Regions from separate parts of the Arthrobacter sp. D5-1 genome, predicted to be linked through region 1. Evidence: riboswitches for the same ligand, from Rfam matches in the RefSeq annotation. Region 1 holds a riboswitch; each other region holds the start of a gene.

What was found. Region 1 has a riboswitch for thiamine pyrophosphate ahead of thiO (glycine oxidase ThiO). Riboswitches for the same ligand answer to the same signal wherever they lie in the genome.
Region 2: linked by a shared signal. The riboswitch ahead of thiD (bifunctional hydroxymethylpyrimidine kinase/phosphomethylpyrimidine kinase) and the one ahead of thiO (glycine oxidase ThiO) in region 1 are both predicted to bind thiamine pyrophosphate.
Region 3: linked by a shared signal. The riboswitch ahead of thiC (phosphomethylpyrimidine synthase ThiC) and the one ahead of thiO (glycine oxidase ThiO) in region 1 are both predicted to bind thiamine pyrophosphate.
Region 4: linked by a shared signal. The riboswitch ahead of AYX22_RS19605 (ECF transporter S component) and the one ahead of thiO (glycine oxidase ThiO) in region 1 are both predicted to bind thiamine pyrophosphate.

Annotation. Positions count from the first base shown of each region.
Region 1 is NZ_CP014571.1:3,210,599-3,217,626, reverse strand. It holds gene AYX22_RS14730 (RNB domain-containing ribonuclease) at 1-1,341, opposite strand, end outside; gene AYX22_RS14725 (TM2 domain-containing protein) at 1,454-2,395, opposite strand; gene AYX22_RS14720 (ferritin-like fold-containing protein) at 2,552-3,220, shown strand; gene thiE (thiamine phosphate synthase) at 3,264-3,947, opposite strand; TPP riboswitch at 3,975-4,093, shown strand; gene thiO (glycine oxidase ThiO) at 4,089-5,354, shown strand; gene thiS (sulfur carrier protein ThiS) at 5,351-5,587, shown strand; gene AYX22_RS14700 (thiazole synthase) at 5,592-6,389, shown strand; gene AYX22_RS14695 (4a-hydroxytetrahydrobiopterin dehydratase) at 6,423-6,758, shown strand; gene AYX22_RS14690 (hypothetical protein) at 6,841-7,028, opposite strand, start outside.
Region 2 is NZ_CP014571.1:2,717,312-2,724,339, forward strand. It holds gene proB (glutamate 5-kinase) at 1-194, opposite strand, end outside; gene obgE (GTPase ObgE) at 184-1,770, opposite strand; gene rpmA (50S ribosomal protein L27) at 1,928-2,191, opposite strand; gene rplU (50S ribosomal protein L21) at 2,254-2,562, opposite strand; gene thiD (bifunctional hydroxymethylpyrimidine kinase/phosphomethylpyrimidine kinase) at 2,939-4,456, opposite strand; TPP riboswitch at 4,447-4,544, opposite strand; gene AYX22_RS12380 (Rne/Rng family ribonuclease) at 4,679-7,028, opposite strand, start outside.
Region 3 is NZ_CP014571.1:2,806,476-2,813,503, forward strand. It holds gene rimM (ribosome maturation factor RimM) at 1-136, opposite strand, end outside; gene AYX22_RS12810 (RNA-binding protein) at 266-508, opposite strand; gene rpsP (30S ribosomal protein S16) at 510-929, opposite strand; gene AYX22_RS12820 (hypothetical protein) at 1,164-1,616, opposite strand; gene AYX22_RS12825 (VOC family protein) at 1,737-2,609, opposite strand; gene AYX22_RS12830 (amidohydrolase family protein) at 2,687-3,769, opposite strand; TPP riboswitch at 3,854-3,961, shown strand; gene thiC (phosphomethylpyrimidine synthase ThiC) at 3,957-5,810, shown strand; gene AYX22_RS12840 (alpha/beta hydrolase) at 5,793-6,515, opposite strand; gene ffh (signal recognition particle protein) at 6,580-7,028, opposite strand, start outside.
Region 4 is NZ_CP014571.1:4,246,181-4,253,208, forward strand. It holds gene AYX22_RS19585 (penicillin acylase family protein) at 1-678, shown strand, start outside; gene AYX22_RS19590 (GNAT family N-acetyltransferase) at 730-1,329, shown strand; gene AYX22_RS19595 (energy-coupling factor transporter transmembrane component T) at 1,326-2,120, opposite strand; gene AYX22_RS19600 (ABC transporter ATP-binding protein) at 2,117-3,712, opposite strand; gene AYX22_RS19605 (ECF transporter S component) at 3,712-4,332, opposite strand; TPP riboswitch at 4,409-4,545, opposite strand; gene AYX22_RS19610 (NUDIX domain-containing protein) at 4,774-5,472, shown strand; gene AYX22_RS19615 (DUF4235 domain-containing protein) at 5,509-5,769, shown strand; gene mnhG (monovalent cation/H(+) antiporter subunit G) at 5,868-6,260, opposite strand; gene AYX22_RS19625 (monovalent cation/H+ antiporter complex subunit F) at 6,250-6,528, opposite strand; gene AYX22_RS19630 (Na+/H+ antiporter subunit E) at 6,525-7,028, opposite strand, start outside.

The sequences.
Region 1 (7,028 bases):
GTTGGCTTTATTGCCATTGCCTCGGTTGCCGTTGCTGTTTCCATTGGCAGGCTTGGACCCTGAAATCACCACGGCATCGAACTCCTGGCCCACGTGGTTGGCTACCAGTGCTGCTTCCACCGTGTCCAGAGCCGCACGCTCAAGCCGACCGGCCACTTGGTCCGAGGCTGCCATGATCTCCGGCAACGAGGGCAGTGCGTCACGGGCCCACCGCGGAATGTCCTTGTGGTTACTGAGGGCCTCGCAGATGACCAGGACGAATCTGTCAATCAGGCGTCGCAGCGGTGCTGTGGTGTGGGCATAGGGAGCCCCGATGGCCGCTTGGATCACTGTGTCAGGCACCTCGCCGTCGAAGGGCGTGTAACCGGCGCCCCTGAACAGCGTCCCGGCCGAGTGCAGGATGGCCAGCTGTTGGGGGTCGGACGCATCCAAGGTGCGCAAGTACTCGCCGTAGCTGACCTGGCCATCCCACGGTTTGCCCAGCGCAGTGGTTTGCCGCTTGAAATGCTGCAGTGAGCGTTCGTCCGGGGCGGGCATCGTGCGGAGGATGCCAACTTTGCCTTCCAGCATCAGTTGTGCGGCAGCCATTCCGGTCATCAGAGAGATCTGTGCGTTCCAGTCTTCCACCGGCAAAGACGGGGCTGCAACGATCCTGTACCCGCCGCCGTCGGTCGCCTGGACGATTTCCTGTTCCGGCATGTTGAGGCTTGCGCCGCCGCGCAACCGTTCCAGCTCGACGCGCTTCAGTCCCACTTCCTTGAGGAGCTGAAGAACAGGCGGGGCGGTGCCGTCGTCGATCTGCTGTTGGGCGCCTTTGTAGCTCAGCTTGGCCCGGCTGCGGACAGCAGCCCGGGCAACGGTCACGGACATGACCTCTGCATCAGCGCCGAGTTCGAAGTTCCACACAAAGGCACTGCAGTCCTGTTCGGCCAGCAGGCTTCCGGCGTTTTCACTGATGACCTCGGGGTGCAGTGGGATCCGGCCGTCAGGTGCATAGAACGTTTGTCCGCGTAGCCGGGTCTCGGCATCCAAGGCTCCTCCGGGAGCCACAAAGGACGGCACGTCGGCGATGGCGTAGAGGACCTTGTAGCCGTCTCCGGAACGTTCAATGAACAGGGCCTGGTCCAAGTCAGTCGAGGTAGCGGGATCAATGGTGACGAAGGGGATCTCCCGCAGGTCCTGATCCGGCAGCCTGAGGTTTTCCACGGCCCGCTCTGCCTCTTGTACTGCCTCGGCAGGGTACGCGGTGGGGAGTTCCAGTTCCGTCCTCAAGGCCGCAAGTGCTTCAGCGAGCTGGTCCGACGAATCGTCGACGTTGGGTGCTATCCGATGATGTGACACGAAAATCAGGGTAGCCCGAAACCGGCGGATAGTCTTGGCAGCCGCACGCAAAAGCCCGCTGCCCCAAGGGGCAACGGGCTTTCGGTAAAGCTGGTTCTGACCAAACAGGCGGTTAGCTTGCCGGTGTCAAAGTGAAGGTGGCTGCCTTGTCTCCGAAGTCATTGTTGATCACCACTGTGGTGGGACCATTCTTGATGTCGAAGGCGATGACGCCCTGCTGTACGTCTCCGGCTGCGACATCGCCGGAGACGAGACCGCCCAGACCGTTGTCAAGGAAGATCCGGTCGCCCTCGTTGCCGTCAGCATCGAAGGCATCGAAGTTGCTGGGCGCGGCGAAGCTGGATCCGGCGATGGTCTCCCAGGAAACCTCCAGCAGGAGGAACCCGCCGTTGAGCGGCTTCATGTAAGCCATCTCCGGGATTTCGGTAGCGTATCCGGAGTTAAGGACGGTGACCTTAACGGTGTTGCCCTCTGACACCGTGACCTCGAAAGCGTTGCCATCGGTGGCGGTGCCTTGGGAAGGGGCAGTGGCCTCCTGTGAAGCTGACGGTGCGGCAGGGACAGGCGTGGCCTGTCCCTGGACCGCGGCAGCCACCAGCGTCAAAGACAACACCGTGGACACGATCCCAACAACCAGGCCGGCGAACCAGACAACGAGCGTGATGATCCAGGCCTTCTTCTTGTTTTCCGGATAACCCTGCAGCGGGCGGCCTTCCTTATCACGTGCGTTGCCGGTCAGCGTGATGATGAGGTCCACGATGGACCAGATGCCGAGTCCGCCCGCAGTGAGCAGTTTGGCAATGCCGGTCCCGATCTTTCCCAAGTAAAAGCGGTCAACACCGAGGCCACCAAGGAGCAAGGAGAGGATCCACGTGACCATGAAGGACTTGGCCGGAGTACCCGTGCCGGGAACACCATAAGGGCTGGAATCCGGGCCGGACTGGTACGTCTGGGGTCCGCCTTGGTACTGGGCGTCGAAAGCACCGGGTGCAGGGGGAACTGGTGGGGCACCGTTCCCGTTGTGGGGCGCGGGCGGGTAGCTCGGATTAGTCATTGATCATCCTTCGGGGGGAGTGGGTGCGAGGAGGAGGACACGCGGCCTGCGGGCAGGCCAGACAGTCAACTCACTTCCAGTCAGCCTAGTGGGACCAACGCTGCTGAAGGCAATCTCCGCGGGCGGGGTGTGGAGAGCCGGGGATAGTCTTGGATTATGGGCACTTCGACGGACGTCGCACCTTCTGCCGGACAACTCGCCGCGGAACTCCTGGGCGCCATGGCCTACGGCGAGTTGTCGGCTTTCGGCCGGCTTTCGTTCGATTCCCGATACGCCCCCACACTCCATGACCGTTCAGTGCTGGCAAAAATTGCCGTCGGTGCGTACGGAAACTTCGCGCTGCTGAGCGATCGGCTCGCTGAAATGGGCCTTGATCCGGAGGAAGCCATGCTGCCGTTCCAGCGTTCCTTTGACCACTTCCATGAACGCACCAAGCCCGGGGACTGGTTCGAATCCGTGATGAAGGCATACGTCATCGACACCGTTTCCTCGGACTTCTACCGGGCTGTCGCCACTTTCCTCGATGGTACAACGCAGCAGTTCGTGGACCGGGTTGCCTCCCCCGACCAGGCAACCGAGGTACTTCGTGTCCTGCTGCGGCGGGCCTTGGCCGATGACCCACGACTGGCCTCACGGCTGGCGTTGTGGGGCCGGCGGCTGGTGGGGGAAGCGCTGACACAGGCGCAGAGGGTAGGGACTGAGCACCCACAGTTGGGGCCGGCACTAAAAAGTGGTGGCGATGCCCGCGCCGCAATTAAAAGACTGACAGGCGAGCTCGCCGGGCGTCATGCCCGCCGGATGACGGCGCTGGGCCTCACTGCCTAGCGGTATGACCGGGCTTATGCCTGAAAGGCTCCAACGGCCAGGCTCAGGCTGCGTCCAGCGCCTCCAGCAGCGACTTGGCTGCCGTCGTCGGATCCGAAGCCTCGGTGATGGCGCGGACCACGACGATCCGGGTGGCTCCTGCGGCCCGCACCTGCTCTACGTTGCTGAGATCGATCCCTCCGATGGCGAACCATGGCAGGTTCACGGCGCCGTCGGTGGTCTCGACTGCACGCTTGCTCGCTTCTGCGGCATATGTGACCAAGTCCAGTCCCACGGCTTCGCGGCCGGGTTTGGTGGGTGTCGCCCAGACGGGTCCTACACAGAAGTAGTCCAGGCCCCCCTGTCCCGGTGATGCCGCGATGGCGGCATTCACCTGCTCGGGGGAGTGGGTGGAAAGACCGATCGTGACGGACTCCGGAAGCAATGTCCGGGCCACCTTCAACGGGAGGTCCTTTTGCCCGATGTGGAACACCGGAGCCCCGGAAACACTGGCAACGTCGGCTCGATCGTTGACAGCCCACAGCCGTCCATGACGTTGCGCAACTCCGTGCAGGACCGCCAGCAACTCCAATTCCTCGGCAGCTTCGAGGGTCTTGTCGCGCAGCTGGATGATGTCCACACCGCCCTCGAACGCGGCGTCCACAAAGTCTTCAAAATCGCCTTGCCGTTTCCGCGCATCGGTGCACAGATACAAGCGGGCGGTGGCGAGGGCATCAGTCTGGGTCATGGAACCCAGAGTAGTTCCTCTAAACTGGGCACGTACTGCGGGAGCCGCGACGTTCGTCATATGACTGTCCGGCTGAGAGGGCTTAAGAGCCGACCGCTTGACCTGATCCGGCTAGTACCGGCGTAGGGAAGGAAACGCGCAATGGCAGTTCCCCGCCAAACCCCGCTCCAGGCCGACGTGGCCGTCATTGGCGGCGGCGTCATCGGGCTGGGCATCGCCCGCGAAGCGCGGCGACTTGGCCGCTCCGTGGTGGTGATCGACCCCGCACCGGCTTCGGGGGCTACGTTTGCTGCCGCCGGAATGCTTGCCCCCGTGAGCGAATTTCACTACCAGGAGGAAGATCTCCTGGAGTTGATGCTCGAATCGTCCAGGCTGTGGCCGTCTTTCGCGGCAAGCCTGCCCCGCGGAGGGGAAGACACCGGATACCGCACGACGCCGACACTTGCCGTGGGTGCCGATGCCGCGGACCGCAGGGCACTGGCAGACCTCCGTGCTGTACAGCTTGCTGCGGGCCTGGGGGTCGAGCCGTTGTCCCTGCGCGACGCCCGGGATCGCGAACCCCTCCTCAGCCCCCAAATTTCCAGTGCCTTCGACGTTCCCGCCGACCATCAGGTCGATCCCCGCAAGCTGGCGGCATGCCTGCTCTCGGGACTGGCACGCCACGCGGCCAGCGACTACACGTGGGTTTCGGGCGCCGACGATGGGTTTGCCGTGACTTCCACGGCGCGCCGCTTGCTCTGGGACGGAGGGCGGGTCTCAGGAGTGGAACTCGAGTCCGGCGCCGCTGTCCACTCCACCGAAACGGTGGTCGCCAACGGGCTGGGTGCGGCAGACCTGGAAGGGCTCCCCGACGGGCTTAACCTTTCCCTGCGGCCGGTATATGGCGACATCCTCAGGCTTCGGGTGCCTGAACACCTCCGGCCCCTGCTCACCTCCACCGTCCGTGGGATGGTCCGTGGAGTGCCCGTCTACATCGTGCCCCGGGACGACGGCACTGTAGTCATCGGGGCCACCCAGCGCGAGGACGGACTGTCGGCAGCGTCCAACGCGGTCTCAGCCGGGGGCGTCTACCAGTTATTGCGGGACGCCCAGGCCCTGGTCCCCGCAGTGGCGGAACTTGAGCTGCTCGAAGCAACGGCCCGGGCCCGCCCCGGCACTCCGGACAACGCACCGCTGCTTGGACGGGTCGTTGGCCCCCGGGGGGATGTTGATGGTCTGGTGATCGCCACAGGATTCTTCCGGCATGGTGTCCTCCTGACGCCCGCGGCCGCACGGATCGTGGGCGGGCTGATCAACGGCACGTCGGACCCCCGGTGGGCATCATTTTCCCCGGACCGCTTCGCGGCCACTTCATCCACAGCGCGGGCGCTTACGCCGGCACACGCTCCCAGCAAGGAAACAGCATGAACATCAAACTCAACGGATCCGATCACGCCGTGCCGGAGGATGCTTCAGTCAGCACCCTGGTCACGGCCGTCACCGGCCGCGCCCTGGACCACCGCGGACAGGCAGCCGACGGTGGCAAGCTGGGCGTCGCCGTCGCCCGCAATTCCGAGGTGGTGCCACGCAGCCAATGGTCCGCAACGGCGCTCGCCGACGGGGATGAACTCGAACTTGTTACCGCAGTCCAAGGAGGCTGACATCATGACGACAGCAAACACAGAGGTCATTACTGACGCCTTGGTGATCGACGGCGTCCACTTCGGATCCCGCCTGATCATGGGGACGGGAGGTGCCCCGAGCCTGGACGGTCTAGGCGCTGCGCTCCTGGCGTCCGGGACTGAGCTCACCACAGTAGCCATGAGGCGCTACTCACCCGCTGAAACAGGATCCCTCTTCCAACTCCTGGTGGACCACGGAATCCGGGTGCTGCCCAACACCGCCGGTTGCTTTACTGCCAGAGACGCCGTGATGACCGCTGAACTGGCACGCGAGGCACTGGAAACCGACTGGGTGAAGCTGGAAGTCATCGCCGATGAACACACGCTCCTTCCAGACGCAGTGGAACTCGTCGAGGCAACGGAACAGCTGGTGAATCGTGGATTCAAAGTCTTCGCCTATACCAACGATGATCCCGTCCTGGCACTGCGCCTCGAAAACCTGGGTGCCACCGCAGTGATGCCCCTGGGCTCGCCGATCGGAACCGGTCTGGGGATCCTGAACCCGCACAACATTGAACTCATCGTGTCCCGGGCCTCAGTACCCGTGGTGCTCGATGCCGGAATAGGAACCGCCTCCGATGCCGCCCTCGCCATGGAATTGGGCTGCGACGCCGTGCTTCTGGCCACCGCTGTCACCCGGGCGCAGAACCCGGTGCAAATGGGTGAGGCCTTCAAGCACGCCGTGATCGCCGGTAGGCTGGCCAAGCAGGCAGGACGGATTCCGAGGCGTGAGCACGCTTTGGCGTCGTCGGCCATGGAGGGCCGGGCAGAGTTTCTCTAAGTGTCCGCCGGGTCTCCGGGAGAAGGAGCAGCAGTGGCAGGGAACCATGACCATCTGACCCAGGCGGATGTCGACGATGCCCTCCGGGAGCTACGCCACTGGAAGTACCAGGGCGGCCTGGTAACCGTCTATAAAACTCCGACGGCGGCCGAAGCGCTGGCCCTCATTGCAGCGATCGGAGAAATCGCCGAACACCAAAACCACCATCCGGATCTGGAATGGCGCTACAACAGGGTCCACCTGCGGTACCTGTCCCACGACGCAGGCGGAAAAGTCACCCAACGCGACATCACCGCTGCGGCTTCCGTGAGTGAAGCCGCAGCGGCGCTGGGTGCAACCGCCCAGCCGGAGCGGTATCCGGAACCCTGAACCCGAACCATTGTGACAAGGCTTTAAGCGACAGTGACCGTCGCCCGAGGGCGGCGGTCACTGTCGTGTGTTCTTGTTGCTGCTAGAGCTTGAGCGCCTTGGTGAGCGCCGCAGTATCGTGCCGGGTGCGGGTCCGGCCCAGGAAGACCACCACCGCTGCGGCGGCGGCAGTTCCCAGGACGATCGGCAAGACCCAGGGAATCCAGGTTGCCCCGGGCTGGTAGCCCAGGCCGGCACTGATGAACGCAATCCAGCCCAGGGTGCCCACAG
Region 2 (7,028 bases), 490 kb from region 1:
ATGATCTCGGTGCCGGCGTTGCGCTTGTCCGCCAGGGCGTCCACCAGTCCCGCAAGGGATTTCTCGGAGATACCGCCCTTGATGCTGGTCAAGGAAGAGGACCCCACCTTGACCACAATCCGCTTGGCGGTGGCGAGGGCCTGGCGTTCAAGGCCTTCGCCCGTGGCCGGAACGTCGACGGTCCTAGTCGTCATCACCGGCGTCCAGGGTGCTCTCCCTCACGGTCTGTGCGCGGCGGCCGCTGACGGATTCGGTCCAGATGCCGGCCTTGCGTTCTGCTTCAAGCTCGGCACGGGCGGCGGCCTTGGCTTCGCGGCGCTCAATCTGCTCATCGCGCTTCTGCGAACGTGTAGGACGGTCGCCAATGTCCGCAACGCGGATGTCGGTACCGCGGGGGGTTGCCAGGAGTTCGGCGCCGGCCATCATGGTGGGCTCCCAGTCGAACACCACGCCGTCGTCTTCACCGATGACCACGGTGTCGCCAGGCTTGGCGCCAACCTTGAAGAGCTCAGTTTCCACGCCCAGCTTAGCCAGACGGTCGGCAAGATAGCCGATGGCTTCCTCGTTGGTGAAGTCGGTCTGCTTGACCCAGCGCACAGGCTTTTCGCCCAGAACGCGGAACAGCGGCTCGAGGTTCTTTTCTTCGCGGCGGATCTTGAAACCGGACTCGTTGACCGCACGGGGCCGCAGAACCGGCGGTGCAACCATGGGGGGTGCGATTGCCACGGCATCGCGCGCTGCCTTGACGATCTCCGCCATGGCAAATCCGAGCTGGCGCAGGCCCTCGTGGCTGGTTGCCGAGACTTCGAACACGCGGTAACCCCGCGCTTCCAGGTCGGGACGAACGAACTCAGCCATGTCCTTGCCATCGGGCAGGTCAACCTTATTGAGGACAACCAGCTTGGGGCGCTCGTTCAGGGGAACAACTTCGCCGTCAACACCGGCGTAACTCATGTCAACCGCGTACTTCTCCAGCTCGGCCTCAATGATGGCGAGATCGGACAGGGGATCCCGGTCCGACTCCAGGGTTCCGCAGTCAAGGACGTGCACCAATGCCGCACACCGTTCAACGTGCCGCAGGAAGTTGTGCCCGAGTCCCTTGCCTTCGCTGGCACCCTCGATCAAACCGGGGACATCGGCAATGGTGAAACGGACTTCTCCCGCCTGGACCACGCCCAGGTTGGGAATGAGGGTGGTGAACGGGTAATCGGCGATCTTCGGCCGGGCAGCAGACATGGCTGCGATCAGGCTGGACTTGCCGGCAGAGGGGAAGCCGACCAACGCGATGTCCGCAATGGACTTCAGTTCCAGGACGATGTCGCTGGATTCGCCTTCGATGCCCAACAGGGCAAAGCCCGGCGCTCGGCGCTTCTGGGAGGAAAGGGAAGCGTTGCCCAGGCCGCCTTGGCCGCCGGCAGCTGCGACGTATTCAGTACCCTCACCCACGAGGTCGGCCAGGACTTCGCCGTCCTTGGTCTTGACGACGGTGCCGTCGGGGACCGGAAGAATCAGGGTCTCGCCGTTCTTGCCACCGCGCCAGTCGCCCATGCCCGGGCCACCATTGGTGGCGTGGCGGTGGGGTGCATGGTGGTAGTCCAGCAGCGTGGTGGTCTGGGCGGACACCCGGAGGATGACATCGCCGCCATTGCCGCCGTTGCCGCCGTCGGGGCCACCGAGGGGCTTGAACTTCTCCCGCTTTACAGAGACACAGCCGTGGCCGCCGGTTCCGCCGGATACGTGCAGGACTACCCGGTCTACAAAGCTCGCCACGTGGATCTCCTCAGTTGCTGTCTTACTTACAGCGTTTGTTGCTGTTGCCAGCGCTGTTGCAAAACCAGTGCGCTAAAGCGCCCTAGTCGATTGTAATGCGGTTAAAAGAACGGTGGAGCGGGCCGTTTGGCCCGCTCCACCGGTTCAGAACTTGTTGTTACTCTGCAGCTGCAGCAGCAACGATGTTCACTACGCGACGTCCGCGGCGAGTACCAAACTCAACCGAGCCGGCCTGCAGGGCGAACAGGGTGTCGTCGCCACCGCGACCAACGCCTGCACCGGGGTGGAAGTGCGTGCCACGCTGGCGAACGATGATTTCGCCTGCGGAGACTACCTGACCACCGAAGCGCTTGACGCCCAGGTACTGTGCGTTGGAGTCACGACCGTTGCGAGTGGAACTCGCGCCTTTTTTGTGTGCCATGTGAAATGCCTGCCTCTAAATTTCTGGGGAAACTGAAAAACCTGAACAGCGGGTAACGAAAGTTACGCGATGCTGGTGATCTTGATCTTGGTCAGTTCCTGACGGTGACCCTGACGCTTCCGGTAGCCGGTCTTGTTCTTGAACTTCTGGATGACGATCTTCGGACCACGGAGGTCCTCGAGGATCTCAGCCGTCACCTTGACGTTGGCCAGTTCCGCAGCTGCGGAGGTGACCTTATCGCCGTCAACCAGGAGCAAGGCGGGCAGCTCAAGCGTGCTGCCGGCTCCACCGGGGACGCGGTTAAGCGTTACGTAGTCTCCAACGGAAACTTTTTCTTGGCGGCCGCCTGCGCGGACAATCGCGTACACCACTTGGGTACTCACTTCTCTCGACGTTTATAACTAAATTTGCGTGCGGAACCTGGAACCGAAATCAGGCTTGGTTCGCGCTGTGCCTCAACGCCGTGGACTTCTGATCGAAGTCCGCGAGTCATCCCTTGAACAATTCCAAGGGGCATAACCCAAGTGTTGGCGTAAGCACCGAAGATCAAGATTACGCTAGTTTGACCCTCGGCTGCAAATGAGGCCGGGTCCGGAGGCTACCACGTGACTTGCATCACCAGTTGTAACGGACTCTCCCGGCACCGTGCCCATACAGCCTACAGGGTTTGGGGCGATTAACGTGATTTGACCCGCGACGCGCTGGGGCGGTTTGAAACCCGGAGATAAAAAGCCCGGGCAGGAACGGTCAGGCGAACAGCCGGGGAGCGTCGAAGAATGCAGTTTCGTAGCGGCAGGACTGGGCAAAAGCCTCCACCATTGATACCCGCTCCCCCTCGGAAGCTGCCGCTGCAGCGGCGTCCGTGAAATTGATCGCATTCCTGGTGGCTGCAGCAAACTCTTCATCGGCGTAAGTCCTGAGCCAGTCCGCGTAGGGATGCGCCGCCGGGGATCCCGCCTCCACGAAAGATGCATGGAGCCGCTGGCCCACCTCTGCGTAGAGCCAGTAGCACGGCAGGATGGCCGCCAGCACCACGGAGTAGCTCCCGGTGGCCGAGGACGCCAGCAGGTGGTCCACGTAGGACTTAGTGACGGGTCCGGTCACCGAGGATGCCTCTCGGGTGCTGAGCCAGTTCCTGTGCAGTTCCGATTCGACCTCAAGGCACTGCTGTGACGCTTTGGCCCAGAACAGTTGCTCCTCCTCCGTGGGGGCAAGAGCGCCCGCACGCGCCAGGACCCTGGAATACCCGTTGAGGTAGAGGGCGTCCTGCGCGAGGTAGTAATTGAACGCAGCCTCCGGGAGGTCGCCCGATTGCAGGCCGTCAATAAAGCTGAGCTTGTAGATTGCCTCGAGCTCCGGAGCAGCTTCCTTCCACAGCGCCGCGGCGAATTGCCCCGGCCTCAGGACCTGATGGTGGTGGAAATGGTGGACCGGCCCGTTTCCCTGGCCTACGTCGAGGCTGTCCGAATGCAGCAGCGCCTGAAGCAACCACGGCTTGACTTCGCGCAGGGAAGCTTCCCAATCGCCGGTGCGGGCCTGGACCGTGGCCAGAGCCGACGACAACGAACAGCCCGTGCCGTGGCTGTTCTTCGTTTCCACGCGGGGTCCGGCTACCTCGATGACGTCCTGCCGCAGGAGGCCGCTGGTGTTAACCAGGGCATCCGGGCATTCCGCCCCTGCCAGGTGTCCGCCCTTCACCAGGACCGTGGTGCCGCACTCAGCAGCCAGTCGCTTGCCCTGGTTCAACGCCGAATCCCAGTCAGCAGCTTCAGGCTCCCCCAACAGCATGGCAAGCTCCGGGAGGTTCGGGGTAATAAGGTCCGCCAACGGCAGCAGAGCGCGCAGGGCCTGCTCGGCAGACCCCCGCAGGAGGCGGTCGCCGCTGGTGGCCACCATCACCGGGTCAAGGACCACGACGCCGGGACGCACCGACTCAAGCCAGCTGCGGACCTCATCGATCACCGCAGCGTCACCCAGCATGCCGATCTTGACGGCATCGATGGCGATGTCCGTGCTGATGGACTCCAACTGCTGTCGCAGGAACTCCACCGGAGGAACATGGACAGCACTGACGCCCAGCGTGTTTTGGGCCGTCAACGCGGTGATCGCCGCCATGCCGTAGCCGCCCTGCGCAGCAATGCTCTTCAGGTCAGCTTGGATACCGGCACCGCCGGAGGGGTCCGAGCCCGCGATACTCAGTACGCGGGGCGTTTCCCGGCCGCAAACAGCCAGAGGGTACACAGAAGAATACGACGATGACGTCATGGGGACATCCCTTCGCCGGTGCTAACCGGACAGGTTCAACGGGTCTGGATCTCAGCCGGCCCTATGCCCGGCACCCCGTGTCAATCCCCAGCGTAACCGGGAAGCAGCATGCCTCGGGAACTGCACTCCGCAGAAGACCGGTTATGACCGCTGTGAGCAGACAGCAAAGGCCCCGCAGTACCCGCCTGTGGCGGTTACTGCGGGGCCCTTGCAGATCAGGTCCTAGAGCTCCGAAGCGGGAACACCAACCCCAAGGATGATGGGTTCCTCGGACGCTGCCTTCTTGGCAGGCTCCGCCGGTGCTTTGGCCTGGTGTGCAGTTCCACGCGCTGCGGTAGCAGTTACCTCGTGGTGCTCAACGCTGGTCTCGTTGGCTGCACCCTGGGCGCGGCTCGCACTGCGGTTGCGGCGCCCCCGGCGGGACTTCGACGCCGAAGCAGCTTCAGGGTCCTCGTCCACGGGCCCCGCCACGGCGGCTGCAGGTGCAGCGGCTGCCTTGGAAGGAACCACGGTTTCGGGCTTCGCCTCGGGTGCTGCGCCAAGGTGGGAGAACGCTTCGGCCAGGAGATCCAGGCTCATGGCAGGCTTGGCGGCAGGCGGTTCCTCGTGGTGTTCCCCGAAAGGCAAGGCCACTTCTTCGCCGCCGAATCGCAGAACCGGTGTGGACCGTGTGTCACGAACCGATGCTTCCCGGTCTGATTCGGGGTCGGAGTGCTCTCCGGCCTCCGGCTGTGATGCGGCAGGCGCCTGGTGCTGGCCGGCCGCCCGTGCTTGCTCTTCTGCACGGTGAACTTCGTCATCGTGGAGGTGGGCAGCGTGGGCGGCAGCAGCGATCGTCGCCAGCGCAGCGCGGGTTGCCTCTGCCTTGGCCTGCTTGGCAGGATCCTGCGGCTCGGAAGCCGCGGGAGGTGCGGCAGGGGCGGAAGCAGTGCTGTGGACCTGCGCGGGAGCCTCGGCCACAGCCTGTCCCCCGCCCTTGCCACGGCGGCGCTTGCGTTCTGTTCGGGCTGTGGGTTGCTGCGCCTCAGTGTGGGGGCGGTGGTGCTCGGCAGCCACAACGTTGGCGCGACGGTGCTCCACCGGTTCATCGTGGGTGACCACGCCGCGGCCCGCACAGTGCTCGCACTGCTCACCGAAGACCTCAAGGAGGCCGGTACCCATGCGCTTGCGGGTCATCTGGACAAGGCCCAGTGACGTCACTTCAGCCACTTGGTGCTTGGTGCGGTCGCGGCCAAGGCACTCAACCATACGGCGGAGGACGAGGTCGCGGTTGGACTCAAGGACCATGTCGATGAAGTCGATGACAATGATGCCGCCGATGTCACGCAGGCGAAGCTGGCGAACTACTTCCTCAGCAGCTTCGAGGTTGTTCTTGGTGACGGTTTCTTCAAGGTTTCCACCGCTGCCGGTGAACTTACCGGTGTTGACGTCCACCACGGTCATGGCTTCGGTGCGGTCGATGACCAGCGAACCACCGGATGGGAGGAAGACCTTGCGTTCCAGTGCCTTGTGGATCTGCTCGTCAATGCGCCAGGCACCGAAGATGTCCTGGTCCTTGGTCCACTTCTCGAGGCGGCCCACAAGGTCGGGGGCAACGTAGGTTACGTAAGCCTCAATGGTGTCCCAGGCGTCGTCGCCGGAAACGATCAGTTTGGAGAAGTCTTCATTGAAGACGTCACGGACCACCTTGATGGTCAGGTCGGGTTCGCCGTAGAGCAGTTCCGGTGCCAGGACCTTGGTGGAGGAGGCCTGGCCTTCGATGCCTTCCCACTGGGCGCGCAGGCGGTTGATGTCATGCGTCAGTTCTTCTTCCGACGCACCTTCAGCAGCCGTGCGGACAATGACGCCGGCGTTTTCCGGCAAACGGTCCTTCAGGATGCGCTTGAGGCGGTTGCGTTCGACGTCGGGCAGCTTGCGTGAAATGCCGGTCATGGAACCACCGGGCACGTACACCAGGTAGCGGCCGGGCAGGGAGATCTGGCTTGTCAGGCGGGCACCCTTGTGGCCTACAGGGTCCTTGGTGACCTGGACCAGAACGGAATCGCCGGACTTCAGCGCATTCTCGATCCGGCGCGGCTGGCCCTCGAGGTTGACCGCGTCCCAGTTCACTTCACCGGCGTACAACACGGCGTTGCGGCCGCGTCCGATATCCACGAAGGCAGCTTCCATGGACGGCAGGACGTTCTGGACCTTGCCCAGGTAAACGTTGCCGATCAGGGAGTCCTGCTGGGTCTTGGAGACAAAATGCTCGGCAAGCACGCCATCTTCCAGGACGCCGATCTGAATTCTGTCGTCGCGCTGGCGGACAATCATCTGGCGGTCCACTGATTCGCGGCGGGCCAGGAATTCGGCCTCGGTGATGACCTGGCGGCGGCGTCCGGTCTCGCGGGATTCACGGCGGCGCTGCTTCTTGGCCTCAAGCCTGGTGGAGCCCTTGACGCTGGTCACGCGATTCGAGGGAGCAGTTTCCGTGATGGGGCGGGGAGCGCGGACGCGGGTGACTGTGTTGGGCGGATCGTCGTCCGAGCCGCCGGTCAGTTCAAGGTCCTGGTCGCCACGGCGGCGACGACGA
Region 3 (7,028 bases), 400 kb from region 1:
GGCCGGCCGATGCCGGTTCCACAATGAACTCGGTTCCTGCGACGAATCGCTCGGAAGGGGCGTCGGTGAGCACCTGGACGGTCACCTCGCCGCGGATGCCATGGGGTTTGCCGATCCGGGCCACCTGGAGCTGCATGGGTTCCTCTGAATTCTTGTGTACCGCGCCGCCGGGCAGCCACGGTGATGAAAGGGTGGATAAAGCAATCCGGCCCCTCCACCATATTCGGTGAAGGGGCCGGACCTAAGACAAGCAGTGCTGAGCGCGTTACCGGCGGCGGTCGGTGTCGACGACGTCGACCCTGACCTGCTCGCCACCTGCCAAGGCTGCAACCACTGTGCGCAAAGCGCGTGCGGTGCGTCCTTGACGGCCGATCACCCGTCCGAGGTCCTCCTGGTGAACGCGCACCTCAAGGGATTCCCCGCGGCGGTTGTTCTTGGCACTGACCTTGACATCCTCAGGGCTGTCAACGATCCCACGGACCAAGTGTTCGAGCGCTTCTGCCAGCAACTTACTCAGCCTCGGTGGTCTCTGCTTCAGCCTCGGCCGGAGCTTCTGCTTCGTCCTTCTTGGCCTTCTTGGTGATGGCTTCCGGAATGATGACGGAACCCTTCTCCGGTGCTACGAAGGCTTCCTTCGGAGCTTTGGTCTTCAGGGTGCCTTCCTGGCCCGGGAGGCCCTTGAACTTCTGCCAGTCACCGGTGATCTTGAGGATCGCAGCAACCTGCTCGGTCGGCTGGGCGCCAACGGAAAGCCAGTACTGGGCGCGCTCGGAAGCGACCTCGATGTACGACGGCTCTTCGGTGGGGTGGTACTTGCCGATTTCTTCAATGGCACGGCCATCGCGCTTGGCGCGGGCATCCATGACGACAATGCGGTAGTACGGTGCGCGCATCTTACCGAAGCGCTTAAGGCGAATCTTTACGGCCACTTTTGTGGTCACTCCTGTTTCTGAAACGAGGTGAACCCGACGTTCTGCACCCGTGGGGCGGGCCATACTGGACGGTTCGAAGGACAAGATACGAGCACGGAGAGAGGGGCCGCACCGATCGAGTACCTGTCTATTGTGCCAGATGCCCGGAGCAAATACGACTTACGCCACCTGGGCCCGTGTGTTGTTGCTCACCCGCGGGGTGCAAGGTGCGCCCATGCCCGGGCGGAAGTGCTATTCGGACCAGACGTAGAGCCCGGCGCGCTCCACCTTTTCAACATCGGTTGCCAAGGCAGCCAACTGCTGGACGTACTGGCGGGATTGGGCAGCGTCGAAGGGCATATCGTCCTGCGCAGCCCAGGCTGCGGCAACGTCATCGAGGACATTTGCCTCGCCTTCGCTCTCGTACGTCAACAGCTCGGCCAAGGCCCGCACCATGGCTTCGGGGACACCCAGAAGCGCATCGCTGGTGACATCAACCAGGGCAAGTTCGTAGTCAGCACCGGCTGCGTGGACCGCCTGGCCGGCAAGGTCACCCAGCTGCTCCACTTCGAAATCGGTAATGCCGTCAATCCTGACGGCGGGGCCGGTGACATCCGCGCCCTTATCCAGGGCCGCTGCCCTCTTGAGTGCTTCATCGTGGGTGGCTACAAAAATTTCGGCAAAGCCCATGGAAAGTACTCTCATTCCTTCGTGCTGACGGGGCGGCGGCACAAAACCCGGTTGGATCCGTGCCGTCACTGCCCAGCCTAATGCAGGAGTGGGCGGCGCAACGGGAGTGTGCCGGCGCAGCAGGAGTGGCGCTGCTTAGCGGACGGCAACCCGCAGTTTGTTCCGCCACGGATCCTCGAACTGGAGTTCGGCGCCGGTGTGGTGGTTCTGCACTCCTGCGATCTTCAATCGATCCGCAAGCGCCGCTACGTCGTCGGCGTCGGGGACCTCAATGAGCACTTCCCCCAGGCCCAGCGTGTCCTTGCGGGGCCCGGCGCCGCGGCTGTTCCACACGTTCATGGCCATGTGGTGGTGGTAGCCGCCGGCGGAAACGAACAATGCCTGGCCATGCCAGCCCGCGGTCCGCTCAAAGCCCAGGGTTTCCACGTAGAAGTGTTGGGCAGTTCCGACGTCACCGACTTGCAGGTGGACGTGTCCAATTCCGGCCGCCGCCTCGCGCTGCCCGGTCACCGCGGCTTCACTCAGGTGCTGCTCGAGGAATCGCTGCGGAGGCAAGGCAACATTGTCCATCACCACATTCCTGCCATCCCACTGCCAGAGTTCACGCGGCTTGTCGTAGTAGAGCTCAATGCCATTGCCTTCAGGATCGGTAAAGTAGAACGCTTCGCTGACCAGATGGTCGGCACTGCCCGCGAACGCTCGGGGCTCGTACTCGGCGGCGGTAGCAATGGTGGCAGCCAATGAAGGCTGGTCGTCGAACAGAATGGCCGTGTGAAACAGGCCAGCCTCCCCACGGCCTGGAATCTGGAGACCGGACGCCGGGGCAAGATGCACCACGGGCTTTCCGAGCCGCCCCAGGTAGAGCCCGCCATCCTGCTCGGCCACCACGTCAAGGCCAAGGGCGCGCTGATAGTAGTCGCTCATGACAGCCATGTTGCCGACCTTGAGCATGACGGTGCCCATGGTCAGTTCGGCAGGCAGAAGATCCTGGCTGAGTGGTGTGGTCATGTGACGCTCCCGGGTTCGAGGTGCCGCTCATCAGCACCTTTCTACTTCTCTAAATTACTTGAAGCTTCAATTTATTCCTAACGGACCAGTGAACCGCGCAGCACGATGTGTTTAAGGCTGGAAACAGTTTCCAGCTCGATCCGGGGATCCTCGGAGCACAACACGACGTCGGCACCCGCCCCTTCGCTGATGCCCTCGGCCCCCAGCCACTCCCGGGCACGCCACGCCGCGGCGTCCAGGACCGCGGCCGGCGGCAGGCCGGCGTCGTGCAGTTCCTTCATTTCGTCTGCGATCCTGCCGTGCTTGATCACGCTGCCGGCGTCCGTGCCCGCATAAATGGCCACGCCTGACTCAAAGGCCTCCAACACCCGCTCGCGCCGACGCTCCCAAAGCCGCACCATGTGGTCCGCATAGTCAGGAAACTTTGGGGCAGCCTGGGCAGCAATGTCCGGGAAAGTCGCAATGTTGACCAAGGTGGGAACGATCGGCACGGACTGCTCCACCAAGCGCGGAATGTGTCGCGGCAGCAGGCCCGTGGCATGTTCGATGCAGTCGATGCCTGCATCTAGCATGTCGTCCACTGTGTCCTCGGCAAAGCAGTGGGCCGTCACCCGGGCACCTTCATCGTGGGCGGCAGCGATGGCATCCTTGACGATTTTGGCGGGGAAAGAGGCAGCGAGGTCACCCACGCCACGGTCGATCCAGTCCCCCACCAACTTGACCCACCCGTCTCCATCCCGCGCTTCCTTCCGGACGGTCTCCACGAGTTGGCCGGGTTCGACTTCATGCCCCAAACCGCGGAGGTACCGCCGGCTCCGGGCAATGTGCCTACCTGCCCGGATCAACCGGGGAACGTCCGCGCGTTGCTGGACCCAACGGGTGTCACTTGGTGATCCGGCATCCCGTATCAGCAGAGTCCCGGCGTCGAGGTCAGCGTGGGCCTGCGCAAGGGTGGTCCGCTCGTCAACGGCGCCACCCACACCCAAACCGATGTGGCAGTGGGCATCAACGAAACCCGGGAGGACCCAGCCATCCAACACCAGGTCCGGTGTGGCCGTGGGGCGTTCGAACGTCAGGACTCCGTCAACAGACCACATCCCTTGGCGCTCTTCGTCCGCCGAGACAAGCACAGATCCGCTGAATTCGATGATGGTGGCCATATCAAAAGCCTAGTCCGCAGCGGCGTCCTGGACGCTGGTTCGTTCATGTGACTGGGTGCCCGTTGTGAGCTGTGGTAGCTTCGTCTACGACCACACGGGGGCCCCTGCAGGGGCTGAGATCGGACTGATGCAGTCTGCGACCGTTGAACCTGTCCGGGTAATGCCGGCGAAGGAAGTGAGTAATCCTTTGAGCACCACAAAAACACAGCACAGCCCTGCCCAAAACCGGTCCGGCTCCAGCGCAAGGACGCCGGAATCTGTGACCCAGTCGCTGACATCCCATTCATTGGCCTACCTGGAGGACCCGGACCACGGGATCCGGGTGCCCGTCACCGAGATCGCCTTGGAACCGTCTCCCAACGGCACAGCCAACCCGGCGTTCCAGGTGTACCGCACTGCGGGCCCCGGCAGTGATCCCGTTGTGGGGCTTGAGCCTTTCCGCGCTCCATGGATCGAAGCCCGCGGTGACACCGTGGCTTACCGCGGACGGGAGCGAAACCTGCTGGACGACGGCAAGTCAGCGGTGCGGCGCGGGGAAGCATCAGCAGAGTGGAAGGGCACCCAACCGGTGCCCCGCCGCGCCGTCGAAGGTAAAACCGTCACGCAGATGCACTACGCCAAGCAGGGCACGGTGACTCCCGAGATGCAGTTCGTCGCGTTGCGGGAAAACTGTGACGTTGAGCTGGTCCGCAGCGAAGTTGCCGCAGGACGGGCGATCATTCCGAACAACATCAACCACCCCGAGTCAGAACCGATGATCATCGGCAAAGCCTTCCTGGTGAAAATCAACGCCAACATCGGCAACTCTGCAGTGACGAGCTCCATCGCGGAAGAGGTGGACAAGCTGCAGTGGGCCACTCAATGGGGTGCCGATACCGTCATGGATCTCTCCACTGGGGACGACATCCACACCACCCGGGAGTGGATCATCCGCAACTCCCCGGTCCCGATCGGGACGGTCCCCATCTACCAGGCGCTGGAGAAAGTCAACGGCGAGGCGAACAAGCTGACGTGGGAGATTTTCCGGGACACTGTGATCGAGCAATGTGAGCAGGGCGTGGACTACATGACCATCCACGCCGGCGTGCTCCTGCGCTATGTGCCGTTGACCGCCAACCGGGTCACGGGAATTGTCTCCCGTGGCGGGTCGATCATGGCGGGTTGGTGCCTGGCGCACCACCAGGAGAACTTCCTCTACACGCACTTTGACGAGCTCTGCGAAATCTTCGCCCAGTACGACGTCGCCTTCTCCCTGGGCGACGGCCTGCGCCCGGGTGCAACCGCCGATGCCAATGACGCAGCCCAGTTCGCCGAATTGGATACCCTCGCCGAGCTGACACAGCGGGCGTGGGAGTTCGATGTGCAGGTGATGGTGGAAGGACCTGGCCACGTGCCGTTCCACCTGGTCCGGGAAAATGTGGAACGCCAGCAGGAACTGTGCAAGGGAGCCCCTTTCTACACCCTTGGGCCCTTGGTCACGGATGTCGCTCCTGGTTATGACCACATCACCTCAGCCATCGGCGCCACCGAGATTGCCAGGTACGGCACCGCCATGCTGTGTTACGTGACCCCCAAGGAACATTTGGGCCTTCCCAATAAGGACGACGTCAAGACCGGTGTCATCACGTACAAGATCGCAGCCCACGCCGCCGACCTGGCCAAGGGCCATCCCGGGGCCCACGAGCGGGACGATGCCTTGTCCAAGGCCAGATTCGAGTTCCGTTGGCGTGACCAGTTTGCCCTCTCCTTGGACCCCGTCACAGCAGAAGCCTTCCACGACGAAACGCTGCCGGCGGAACCGGCCAAGACCGCCCATTTCTGTTCCATGTGCGGCCCCAAGTTCTGTTCGATGCGCATCAGCCAGGACATCCGTGACGAATACGGATCAGAAGAGGCGCAGACAGCCATTGCGGAAATGTACAGCGGCATGCGCGGAAAGAGCCAGGAATTCCTGGCATCTGGCGGAAAGGTCTATTTGCCGGAACTGCAGGTACCCGGCAGCCCGGACACATTTGAGGCCGGCTCAGGAAGCCTGAACTGACATGGCCCGTCCGACGTCACCAACAAACGATCGGATGATGTGATCCCCGTCCACTGAATCCTGGGGCCGGTGCCCTCCCGCAGCAACACGGCGGAGGGCTCCGGTTTCCTGGAGGTAACCGGCAATTTCCTCATACAGGGGTTCCCAGCCACCCGTGAGGACCAACGTGGGGACACCGGGCACGATGTGCAGCGGGGCCTCCCAAGGCGGGGCCTGGAGCCTGAGCCTGCGGGCTGAACGGCGCGCTTCGGGAGTATCCAGTCCCCCCGTTTCGGCAGAAAACGCCCGGCGGTAGTACTCACGTTGGTAGTCGGCGTCGTTGAGCTGGCTCCGTACATCGAACAGGGGTTCCATAAGGGCCCGATGGGAGGCTGTGGCCGGAAGCTCGGCTGTCAGGGACAAACAAGCAGGCTCAACCAAGCTCAGCGAGTGCACCAGGTCCGGACGTTCTATGGCAGCCAGCATGGCGGAGATGGCACCTTGCTCGTGCGCTACGACGTGGCCGCCACCCGTATCCGCCAGGGAATTGATGACAATGGCAACGTCCGCGGCAACGCTCGATCCCACGGGTTCTGCTGCAACGTCAAAGCCATGCCGGCGCAGGAACAGCGCGTCATAAGCGAGGGCCATGCCGTGCTGTTTCGGCCATGCCGCAGCACCAAAGCTGCCCAGGCCGTGAACGAAGACTACGCGCTGCTTATGCATTGGTTCAGCCTATTCCACGGCCCTGACATCCCAACTGCGACGCGGTGGGGATGTCAGCCGCGGCCTATTTGCCGAGGAACTTATCGAAGCCCTTGGGAAGGTTGAGCGATGAGGGATCGAACTCTGCCGCGCCTTGGCCGAAAGCGGCACCCGACGGTGCTGCCGAGGCTGCGTTCGCCCGCTTGGCTTCGGCATCGCGCAGTTCCTGTGCTGCTTTGGCAGGGTTGCCTGAACGCGCCTTCTTCTTGGGCGCATTCTTGCCGCCCTTGCGGCTTCCGCCGGGGCCACCAAGGCCAGGCATCCCGGGCATCCCCGGCATGCCGCCGCCCTGCGCAAGTTTCTTCATCATCTTCTGGGCCTGGGCGAAGCGCTCCAGCAGGCCATTGACCTCGGACACGTGGACGCCTGAACCCTTGGCGATACGGGCGCGGCGTGAGCCGTTGATGATCTTGGGAGCGACGCGTTCGTGCGGCGTCATGGACCGGACGATTGCTTCGACGCGGTCGATCTCCT
Region 4 (7,028 bases), 1.0 Mb from region 1:
TCGGTGTTGTCAGGCCTGGACGCTGATGAATTGTCCCGGGAAGCCGCGGGACTGCGTTCGCTGCTGCTGGAGTGGGACGGCCACATGGATGCCGGGAGCCATCACGCCGCAGTGTTTGCGGAGTGGCGGGGCTCATTGGTCCAGCGCCTGGCAAACCATCCCGCATTTGCCCCCTTGAACGAGCCAACGGGCTACTCGCCCTTGTTCGGACCGTGGTTGTCAGTGGCATCCCGGATCGGCTTTGCGCTTGAGACCCTGCTGGTGCGCGGCTCAGAACTCGGCATCAGCGTCGATACAGAAGCCGCCACAGCGCTTGAGGACGCTGCGTTGGAGCAGTCCGGGCTGCGCTCCTGGGGCGACCGGCACACATTGTTGGCCGTCCACGTCCTCCCCGGCCCACTCGCGTCAGCGGCACCCACGGTGGCCCTCAGCGGAGATACGGGCTGTGTGCTCTGCACCGAGAGCCTCCCCGGTGTTGACGACCGAAGCTTCCGTGGTCCAGCGGCCCGTTACATCTGGGACTTGTCCGAGCGGCGCAACAGCCGCTGGATCGTGCCCTTCGGTGCCTCCGGTACGCCCGGCCACCAACACTTTGCCGACCAACTCCCGCTCTGGACTGCAGGGGAACTCGCCCCGGTAGTCACTGACTGGCCTGAATTGATCAAAGACAATCCCTGACTCATCCTGCTCCCGCATCCCATCAGTCACGCATCAGCCCCGAAGGAAGCCATGACCACCGCCACCCAGGACTTCTCTGTCCGTACCACCGTCTACTCCGAAGACCTCGAAGGATGGGGCGCGCTGCGGCTTGTTCCGCTTGTTCCCGCCGAGGACATCGACCTCATCTTCGAATGGGTCACCCAGCCCCGCGCCAGGTTTTGGGGAATGATGGAGAATTCCCGCGAAGAAGTCCAGGGGATCTACGAATTCCTTGATTCCCTGGAGACCCACCACGCGTTCCTGGCCGTCCTTGATGGCGAACCGCTGGCCCTTTTCCAGACGTACGAACCACTGCACGACCCCGTGGGCGAGGCCTACCCCGCACGCGAGGCTGACATTGGCATGCATTTGCTCCTGGCCCCGGCCACCCGGCCCATCCCGCATTTCACTCCGAGGCTCGGCACAGCACTGATCAAGTACATGTTCAGCCTGCCCGGCAAGGACCGGATCGTGGTGGAGCCGGACTCACGCAACGCCAAGGCCCTGCGCCGTTTGGAGGCGACATGCTTCGAGTTGGGACCCATCATCCAGCTTGCCGAGAAGGAAGCCCAACTCGGATTCCTGACCCGGGCAGGCTTCGACGAGATCCAGGAACAGCAGGCTCCCTAACGCCAGACGAAGCTCCACGTTCCAGCGCCGAGTGCCGTCAGGACTGCACCCGCAGCGATGACCACACCGCCAAGGACCACCCAGGCGTCCAGAAGCGAATAGGTGGATTCGCGCGCCCAGGTCCGTTGACCGCCGCCGAAGCCGCGCGCTTCCATGGTGACTGCCAGCCGCGAAGCCCTCCTCACGGCTTGGACCAAGAGCCCAAAGCTCTGGCCCAGCGTGGCTTTCAGCCGTTGGAACGGACTGCCCTGGGAACCGACTCCGCGGGCACGGCGGGCCATGCCGATGGTCTGCCACTCCTCTGCCATGAGCCCAACCAACCTCATGGCAGCCAAGGATCCCAGGACAAAGCGGTGCGGCAACTTGGCCTTCTGGGCCAGCGCATCTGCCAAATCAGTGGGATCCGTGCAGGTCATCAGCAGGATTGCCGGTAACGCGATCGCCAAACCGCGCAGCATGAAACCCAGCCCCAGCTCAAGGGAACCTTCGCTGATGGACCAGAGTCCGACGTCGAGCAGTACAGCGCCGCTGTCCGCCGCCACAATCGCGGTACTCCAGCCGCCGATCGCAGCGGCGATGATCAGCGGCCAGGCGCGCTGCCACAGAAGCCTGAACGTAAGCCCGGCCAACGGAAACAACGCCAGCTCCGCAACCAACGCCGTGGACGCCGATACCCAGTCGATGGACAGGGCCAGCACCAGGGAAATCAGAAAAACGGACACGAACTTTGCCAAGGGGTTGGCTCGGGTCAGCAGGGCACGATTCCCGCGGAGGTTCAGTGCATCCCTCATGCTGCACCAGCTTCCTGATGCGTGGCTTCACCGTGCTGTACCGGGCCGAGCCGCAGCTCCGTTCCGCCGAGCACTGCGCTGAATTCCTGGTCGTGGGTCACGGAGACCACAGCCGTTCCGGCGTCCAGCAACTCTGAAAGGAACGACGCCAACTCCGCCCACGTGTTGGCGTCCTGGCCGAACGTAGGTTCATCGAGCACCAGGACTTCGGGGTGCGCGGCAAGCACGGTGGCCACCGAGAGCCGCCGCTTCTCACCGCCGGAAAGGGTGTAGGGGTTGGCGTCCACCAAATGCGTCAGCCGCAGCCGCTCCAACAGTTCGTCCACCCGTTCTTCGCCGTGGCCTAAATGCCTGGGCCCAAACATGAGCTCGTCCAGGACCTTGCCTGTGACGAACTGGTGCTCCGGCTCCTGGAACACCGTCCCGATCCGTGAAATCAGCTGGTCTGCTTTCCACTTGAACGGGTCAATACCGGCCCCTTTGGAAAGCTCGACGGCGGCACTCACTGTACCGTCCACCGGCGCTAAAAGGCCGGCCAACGTGAGCGCGAACGTGGACTTTCCAGCTCCGTTGGCTCCAGTGATGGTCAGTGCTTGGCCGGCCCTGACCTGCGCGGTGATTCCCGTTTGAACCGGGACGGGCGGGATGGTCTTGAAGCCCTTGCGCCGCGGCTTTTCCCGGGAAACTGCGAGGTCCTGGGCCGCGAGGAGCAGTGGGGCGGTGTGGGGTTGGCTGCGTCGTTGGCGGGTGGCCGGTACGTACCCCGGCACCCAAACGCCGGCAGCCATCAACAGGGTGCGGGCCTCGGACAGGACCTTGTCCGGCGGGCCGTCCAAAAGGACCCCGCCCGTTGCCTGGCCCGTTCCCGCCGCCGCCAGGGCACCCGGCTGCAGGACCACGATCCTGTCCACCAAGTCCTTCCACACCGACACACGGTGCTCCACCACCACCAGCGTTGCGCCGGTCTTGTCCAGGCAACGCCGAACAGCATCCCGAACCTCCAGCACTCCGGCCGGATCCAGGTTGGCCGTGGGTTCGTCCAAGAGGATCAAGCCGGGACGCATCGCGAGAATCCCCGCCAGCGCAAGGCGCTGCTTCTGCCCCCCGGAGAGCGCCGCCGTCGGGTGGTCCAATGCCAATCCGCCGCCCGCGGCGGTACGCAACCCGACGTCGTCGAGCGCTTCATGGACGCGGGCCCAGATCTCCTCTCGCGGCACGGCAAGGTTCTCCGCACCGAAAGCGACGTCGTCACCAACCCGCGACAGGACCACCTGCGTCTCGGGGTCTTGCTGCATGAGACCGGCGCGGCCCCGCTGTTCCCGCGGAGCAACGCCGTCGATCAGCAGGGAACCTGACTCGTCCGAGTCGTCTTCCTCATCCCCCAGCACCCCCGCGAGGGCGTGCAGCAGTGTGGACTTGCCGGCGCCTGAAGGCCCCAGCAGCAACACCCGCTCGCCCGGTTCAATCCGGAGGTCAAGCCCATGAATGGCGGGAGCGGACCTGCCGGCATGCCGCCAACCCCAGCCCTCGGCGGAGATGGCGGCAGGCCTCACCGGGCTGCTGTTCTTGCTGCCGCTCTGCGTGGCGGGCATCAGCTGAAGACAGGCTCCGACGCGGCCTTGCGCGATGCGAAGGAGCTCAGGACGCCGGTTTTAGCCAAGCCGCGGGTGGCAACCCAGGACAGGGCGCCGGCGATGATGGCACCCGAGATGGTGGTGAAAGTGATGTACGCCAGTTTGTCCACTGCCTCGTAGGCGATGTTCCAGCCCCACGGGAGGAAGGAGTCGTTCAGGCCGCAGAAGAGGCCCGCACCGGCACCGGCGAGGAGGGCCGTGGGCAGGTTGAACTTCTTGTACCGGAAAGCGGCGAAGATGAGCTCTGCGCCCAGACCCTGCAGGACACCGGAAATCAGGACGGTGGTGCCGTATTGGGAACCCATGATCAGCTCACCGGTGGCCGCGACAGCTTCGCAGAACAACGCTGCGCCCGGTTTGCGGATAATGAGCATTCCCAGGACTGCGGGGATCATCCAGCCACCGGCGATCAGGCCGGTGAGCGGCGGATACGTCGCGTTCATGGGGATGGATACCAGCGCGGCGCCCTGGGACCAGGCCCAGAAGATCACGCCGCCTGCGATGGCGATCAATGCCGCCACAACGATGTCTACAACACGCCAGTTATAACTGGTCTTCTTCACGTTTACCGTGGTCATTTTCTGCCTCCTGAGGTTACAGGAGGGGAAAGTGCTCCCCGGATTTCCCATCGGCCTGCGCCGCCTGGATCCGGACACTCTGAGAAGCTCGACTCCCTTGCGCCGGTACTAACCGGATCAGGTTCGAGGGTCTGCGGCTGTCCGCACTCTCAGCGCCCTCGCGTCTCCTGCATCTCTGCAAGGTCCGACGGCGGCGCTCCCCTGTCGTTATCAAATCTGCCCTGATGGGCTGGTTCAGTTTACACCTGCCCGTGTTGTGGGCGATGGTCCGATGCCGGCCGGTGGTCACAATCGGGCGATCCGGGGGCCCGTGCGTGGGGTTGCGTGCGTTGCGGGGCCCGCTCTGCACCCCTCGCGCCGGTTTTGGCCTGTACATCCGGCCCCACAACGAGACCTGAGAGAATGATCCAGCAGACTCGACCGCGGCAAAGGGGCACTTTCATGACGGACCTACCCATTCAGGATCACCCTGCCGGCGAGGGCACCATATCCGAGCCCCGGCTTGCTGCCAGTGTCATCCTGCTCCGTGATGCCCCGGGCGGGATAGAGGCGTTCGTCCAGCACCGGGTCAGCACCATGGACTTCGCCGCCGGAATGGTGGTCTTCCCGGGCGGCCGGGTGGATGCTGCGGACGAGTCAGGCTGGGACTACCCAGCGGACCTGCTTCAACGCCACGCTGCCGCCTGGCGTTCGAGTTCCATCGCCACCGGCGCCACCTCAACGCAGGCCGAAACCAACGCAGGGACGGTCCTCACCGCCGCAATCCGCGAAGTCCAGGAGGAGTCCGGGCTCAGCATCAGTGCCGCGGATCTCCGCCCTTGGGCCAACTGGATCACGCCTACGGACATGCCGAAGCGCTTTGACACCTACTTCTACGTTGCCAGGCCTTCCCCGGGAGCCGAGCCGCAGCATCAAACCACGGAGGCCTGGCAATCGTTGTGGATGCCAGTAGACGGAATCCTGGAAGCGGAAGCGGCCGGGACCCTGAAGCTGATGCCGCCCACCTATTACCTGCTCAAGGAAATCGCTGAGTTTGATTCCGTGGATGCTGCCTGGTCGGCAGAGCACCCCGTTGTTCCCGTGCTGGCCCCTGTTGGGTCCTTGGCAGCGTTCCTGAAAGAGCGCGAAAGCCGACGCTGACTCTGGAGTCGGCCCACGGACGGCTAGGCTGGGGGCATGAACCTCTTCTTCAAGCTGATCGGTGCCGGAGTAAGCCTCGGAGCGGGCTTCGTAGGCACCAAACTCGTCAACAAAGGGTGGGAAAAGGCAACTGGCAACAAACCACCCCTGGGCAACGACGACATGGAAACGAGCTTGCGTTCAGCACTGACTTTTGCGCTGATCTCAGCCTTCGTCAGCACCTTGATTCAGGTGTTGGCCAGCCGTGGCACACAGCGTGCCATTGCACGTTTCGCCAAGTCACACGACATCGTCTAGCCCGCAACCACAGACAGCAACGCGGGGTCGCTTTGCCTCCACCTGATGGAATGAACCAGTGGACGCAAGGCGACTCCGCGTTTGTGTGACCGGGACTTTTAGCGGTCGTTGCGGGGTTCTTGCCCCGCAGCCGCCCGTTGCACAACAGCCTCGAGTTCGTCCTTGGTGAGCATCTCGCGGTGGCCATGCTTGGTGCGGTAGGCGGAGCGACCCACCATATGGGCGGACACAGGTGCCGTCAACAACTGGAAAATCCATGCCACCAGCAGAACCGGCCAAACCCACCACGTTCGCATCTGCAGGCCAATAGCAGCAAGCATGAGGAACAGTCCCAGCACTTGGGGCTTGGTGGCTGCGTGCATGCGGCTCATGAGATCCGGGAATCGCAGCAAACCGATGGCGGCACCCAAGGACATCAAGGCTCCCACCACCAGGAAAACTGCGGTGACAGCATCGATCACGACATCCACGCCGGTGGCATCAGGACTCATTGTTCTGTTCCCTCCGTTCAGCCACGAAACGTGCAACGGTCACTGATCCGATGAATCCGATCACCGCGAGGGCTACCAGCAGCATCAGGTTGTTGAGGTGCCTGTTCATCGCCATGTCGATCGCCAGTGCAGCACCCAGGATGGCCAGCAAGACATCCGATGCCAGGACGCGGTCCAGCAGGGAAGGGCCGATCGCGATGCGGACAATCGCGCCCGCGGCAGCCAGGCTGAGGATCACCGCCGTGACCACAAGGATGATCTCCTTCATCGTGCTGCCCCTTCCATTCCCGGACGTACTTCAGCGTTGAGGGCTTCTACTTCTTCGCGCGTGCCCATGATCCGGATCAGCCGCGCTTCAATGATCTGGACTTCCTCGCGAATTTTGTCGATGTCCGCTTCTTCGTAGATATTGAGCGCGTGCAGGTAAAGCGTGGACGTCGACCGGTCCACCTCCACCACCAGCGAGCCCGGAATCAGCGAGATAACGTGCCCCGTGGCCGTCACCATCAGGTCCGAGTGGCTGCGCAAGGGAACGGCGACGACGGCGCTGCGCACCTTGGGTCCCTTGACCACGGCCAGGAACAACACCAGGAAGCTCGCTGCCACCACTTTGGCGAGGAACATCAGGGCGAAGGGAATGGCGCGCAGGATGTTGAACCTGCCGCTCAGTTCCACTGGTGGAAGGTAGAACAGCTTGGCTACCAGCACGGCTATCAGCGCACCGAACAGCAGGTTTCCGGGACTGAAGTCCCGCCACAATGCGCCCCA